Regions from separate parts of the Nonomuraea sp. NPDC049486 genome, predicted to be linked through region 2. Evidence: riboswitches for the same ligand, from Rfam matches in the RefSeq annotation. Region 2 holds a riboswitch; the other holds the start of a gene.
The links. Region 2 has a riboswitch for S-adenosylmethionine ahead of thrC (threonine synthase). Riboswitches for the same ligand answer to the same signal wherever they lie in the genome.
Positions count from the first base shown of each region.

Region 1 (2,387 bases), on a different contig from region 2:
GCGTGCCGAGCAGGTGCCGGACGAACGGGTGCGCGCAGAACTTGCCGTCCCGCACCCCGATCCCGTGCTCGGCCGACAGCGTCTCGGCGACCTCGCGCGCCGGGTGGCCGTCGACGGTGAAGGACACGATGCCCACGCGCGGGTGGCCGGGCCCCCACAGCGAGAGTTCCCGTACCCCCTCGATGGCGGCGAGGCCGGCACGCAGCCGGGCGAGCAGCCGCTCCTCCTCGCGGACGAGCGGGGTCCAGCCGGTGGCGGTGAGCGCGTCGCAGGCGGCGGCCAGCGCGATGGCGCCCAGCACGTTCGGGGTGCCCGCCTCGTGCCGCGGCTCGGGGTCGTCGTGCCAGTCGGCACCGTCCTCGCCGACGGCGCGCACCGCGCCGCCGCCCTTCAGGTACGGGTCGCCGGCGGCCAGCCAGTCACCGCGGCCGACCAGCGCCCCCGCCCCGAACGGCGCGTACAGCTTGTGCCCGGAGAAGGCCACGTAGTCCAGGTCGAGCGCGGTCAGGTTGAGCGGCCGATGGGGGACGAGCTGGGCGGCGTCCACCAGGATGCGCGCGCCGTGCCGGTGCGCGATGTGGGCCAGCGCGGCGACGGGCCAGAGTTCGCCGGTGACGTTCGAGGCGGCGGTCACGACCAGGAGCTTGGGTCCGTCGATCCCGGCCAGGGTGTCGTCGGCGGCGCGCACGGCCTCGCCGGGGAAGGCGGGCGGCGCCAGCCGGACCACCCGCTGCCACGGCAGCAGCGAGGCGTGGTGCTCGGTGTCGAAGACGACCACGGTGGTGCCTTCGGGCAGGCAGCGGGCGAGCAGGTTGGTGGCGTCGGTGGTGTTGCGGGTGAAGACCACCGCGTCGTCCGTGCGGGCGCCGACGAAGGCCCGTACGGTGTGGCGGGCCTGCTCGTAGCGGGCGGTGGTGAGCTGGGAGGCGTACCCGGCGCCGCGGTGCACGCTGGAGTAGGCCGGTAGCGCGGCGGCGACGGCGGTGCTGACCTGCTCCAGACAGGGGGCGCTGGCGGCGTAGTCGAGGTTGGCGTACCCGGTGAGCCTGCCGCCCTTGACCGGGACTCGCAGGTCGGCGCCGAGCACGGCGGGGATCGCGCGCGCCGGACAGGGCTCCGGGTGCTTCTCGGGAGCGGTGCGGGCGGCGTCGAAGATCGTCAAAGTGGACACGGCATGCCTCCTCGGGCGTCATCGGACCCCAGGAGCAGCCACGGAGCCCGCGCTTGCCCGCCACCCTTCGTGGCGGACCAGGTCTTCACCCGGGGCACCCCGCCGCGGACGCGAGGGTTGCCGGCCAGCGAGCCGGGGCTTGGCGCTGGCACTCATGACCTACGTGCCGGACTATAACCGATGATTCATCCGGATCGCGAACTTCTCCGGACTTCTGCTCGTTGGGCGGTGGTACGTTCCCCCACCGAAAGTAGGCGGCGATGCTTGACTGGGTGTCCAACCCGGAGATCTGGATAGGGTTCCTCACCCTGGTGACCCTGGAGATCGTCCTGGGCATCGACAACATCATCTTCATCTCCATCCTGGCAGGGAAGCTGCCTCCCGAGCAGCGCGACCGGGCGCGGGTGGTGGGCCTGGCCGCGGCGCTGGTGATGCGGCTGCTCCTGCTGCTGGCGCTGTCGTGGGTGGTCCGGCTCACCGCGCCGCTGTTCGAGGTGCTCGGTCACGAGATATCGGGACGAGATCTCATCCTGCTGCTGGGCGGGCTGTTCCTGCTGGCCAAGAGCGTCACCGAGATCAGCCACACGATGGACGGGCCGAGCAAGGACGGCAAGTCGGCGGCCGTCGTCTCGTTCACGTCGGTCATCGTGCAGATCATGCTGCTCGACATCGTGTTCTCGCTCGACTCGGTGATCACCGCCGTGGGCATGGTCGACGAGCTCGGGGTGATGATCGCGGCCGTGGTCGTGGCGGTGGCGGTGATGCTGTTCGCCTCCGGGCCGATCAGCCGGTTCGTCGACGCGCATCCGAGCATCAAGATGCTGGCGCTGGCGTTCCTGGTGCTGATCGGGGTGATGCTCGTGGCCGAGGGTCTCGACCAGCACATCCCGAAGGGCTACATCTACTTCGCGATGGCGTTCTCGGTCGTCGTCGAGCTGCTCAACATCCGGGTGCGGAGCAGGAAGAACAAGCAGGTGGAGGAAGCTCCTACTATGCAATAGTGCGCTTTGATCCCTGGAATCCGGATTTCGTGGCCCATCCCTACGACGTCTACGCCGAGCTGAGGCGGGAGGCCCCCGTCAGCTACTTCGAACCCGCCGACCAGTGGCTGATCGCCCGCCACGCGGATGTGGACGAGCTGCTGCGTGACCGCAGGCTCGGCCGTTCCTATCTGCACGTGGCCACGGACGAGGAGTTCGGCAGGCCACCGGAGCCG
Region 1 covers NZ_JBFAPV010000004.1:202,307-204,693, forward strand. The annotation lists gene AB0K05_RS13395 (aminotransferase class V-fold PLP-dependent enzyme) at 1-1,162, opposite strand, end outside; SAM riboswitch class IV at 1,216-1,331, opposite strand; gene AB0K05_RS13400 (TerC family protein) at 1,432-2,172, shown strand; gene AB0K05_RS13405 (cytochrome P450) at 2,172-2,387, shown strand, end outside.
Region 1: linked by a shared signal. The riboswitch ahead of AB0K05_RS13395 (aminotransferase class V-fold PLP-dependent enzyme) and the one ahead of thrC (threonine synthase) in region 2 are both predicted to bind S-adenosylmethionine.

Region 2 (2,387 bases):
TATGGTCTCGCCTTTCCTGATTGTCAGACAGTCGCGCGGAACGCGTCGAGGGAGGGCCGGATCACGGCCGTGGGCTGCGCGTCGGCCGCGACGGCGTCGAGCGTCTTGAGCCCGTCGCCGGTGTTGAGCACCACGGTCTCGGCCTCCGGGTCGAGCTGCCCGGTCTCGACGAGCTTCTTCAGCACACCCACCGTGACGCCGCCCGCCGTCTCGGCGAAGATGCCCTCGGTGGAGGCCAGCAGCTTGATGGCGGCCACGATCTCGGCGTCCGTCACGTCCTCGACGGCGCCGCCCGTGCGCCGGGCGATGTCGAGCACGTAAGGGCCGTCGGCGGGGTTGCCGATGGCCAGCGACTTGGCGATGGTGTCGGGCTTGACCGGCTGGACCACGTCGTGGCCGGCCTTGTAGGCGGCCGACACCGGCGAGCAGCCGAGCGCCTGCGCCCCGAAGACCTTGTAGGGCGTGTCGTCGACCAGCCCGAGCCGGATCAGCTCCTTGAAGCCCTTGTCGATCTTGGTGAGCTGGGAGCCGGACGCGATCGGGATGACGATCTGCTCAGGCAGCCGCCAGCCGAGCTGCTCGGCGATCTCGTACGCGAGCGTCTTGGAGCCCTCGGCGTAGTAGGGCCGCAGGTTGACGTTGACGAACCCCCACTTGTCGCCCATCGGGTCCCCGATCAGCTCCGAGCAGAACCGGTTGACCTCGTCGTAGGTGCCCTCGATGCCGATGAGCCTGCCGCCGAAGACGCGGGCCATGGCGATCTTGGCCTGCTCCAGCCCGGCGGGGATGAACACGCACGCGTCCAGGCCCGCCCTGGCGGCGGCGGCCGTCACGGCCCCGGCCAGGTTTCCGGTCGAGGAGCAGGAGAGCGTGTGGAAGCCGAAGTTGCGGGCCGCCTCGACGGCGATGGCCACCACCCGGTCCTTGAAGGAGTGGGTGGGGTTGCCCGAGTCGTCCTTCACGTACAGGGACTTGAGACCGAGCGCCCGGCCCAGGTTGCCCGCCTTGACGAGCGGCGTCCAGCCGGGGTTCATGTTGGGCTTGCTCGCGACGTCGGCGGGCACCGGCAGCAGGGAACGGTAGCGCCAGATGCTGGCCGGGCCCGACTCGATGTCGGACCTCTTGACGTCGCCGAAGTCGTAGGCCGCCTCCAGCGGCCCGAAACACTCGACGCAGGCGAAGTTGGGGCCGAGCGGATAGCGGGCGCCGCACTCGCGGCAGGAGAGAGCAGTGGCGGGACCGAAGTCGAGCGACATGAAGCGAGGCCTTCCCTCATCTTCGTCCGCGGCCACCCTGACCGCGGACCGGAATTGGCACCCTGTCCCGGTCGGCCTCGCCAGGTCGCGAGTCACAAGCCGGGAGGGTTGCCGGGGCTTCGCAGGGCCGGTCCCTCCACCCCTCTGGATGAGCAATGTTCAGTTGTGTGGTGCTGCTGACTCGGACTCTACCCAATCAACCACGTGACATGGACAGTCGTCTCACTCTCCGAGATGAACGATCTCACCGGTAGTCGTCGCCCAGCACACCCTGCACGTACTTGCGCGCCTGGTGGATGCGCGACTTGGCGGTGCCGAGCGGGATCTTGAGCTGCTCGGCCACCTCGCTGTAGTCGAGCTGCACGATGTCGCGCAGCACCAGCGCCTGCGCCAGGTCGGGCTTGTCGGCCTCCAGCGCCTCCATCGCGTCGAGCAGGTCGAGCCGCGAGCCCGCGATCACGCTGACCCGCCGCACGTCGGGCTTCTGCGTCAGCAGCTCGTCGGAGCTCTGCTCCGCCGACCTGCGCTTCAGCGAGCGGTACGTGGTGCGCGCGCAGTTGGCGGTCACGATGTGGAGCCAGGTGCTGAACCTGGCCCGCCCCTCGAACCTGGCGATGTTGCGCGCCACCGCGAGCAGGGTGTCCTGGGCCGCCTCCTCGGCGTCATGGTGATACGGCAGGATACGAGCGCAGTGCCGCAGCACGTCGGGCTCGATCCGTCGCAGGAGCTCGCCGAGTGAGCGATGATCGCCTCTGGCTGCGGCATGGGCGAGTTCCTCGGTGTGCTCATCTAGCGCCATAGCTGGGATCCTATGGTCGGAGGGAGCGTAAATGAACAGCGTCCTGCTCGCCTCGAACAGAGGCCCTGTGTCGTTCACCGTGTCCGACGACGGCGTCCTCACCATGAGACGCGGCGGCGGCGGTCTCGTCTCCGGGCTGTCCGGCGTGGCCAGGGACGAGGGCGTGCTGTGGGTGTGCGCGGCTCTGTCCGACGGCGACCGCAGCGCCGTCCGCCAGGCCCCCGGCGGCCGGCTCGACCACGCCGGCTACGAGACGGGCCCGCTGCGCATGCTCGACATCGCGCCCGCCACCTTCCACCGCGCCTACAACTCCGTGGCCAACTCCACGCTGT
Region 2 covers NZ_JBFAPV010000011.1:288,158-290,544, forward strand. The annotation lists gene thrC (threonine synthase) at 24-1,256, opposite strand; SAM riboswitch class I at 1,270-1,411, opposite strand; gene AB0K05_RS30445 (RNA polymerase sigma factor) at 1,501-2,055, opposite strand; gene AB0K05_RS30450 (trehalose-6-phosphate synthase) at 2,087-2,387, shown strand, end outside.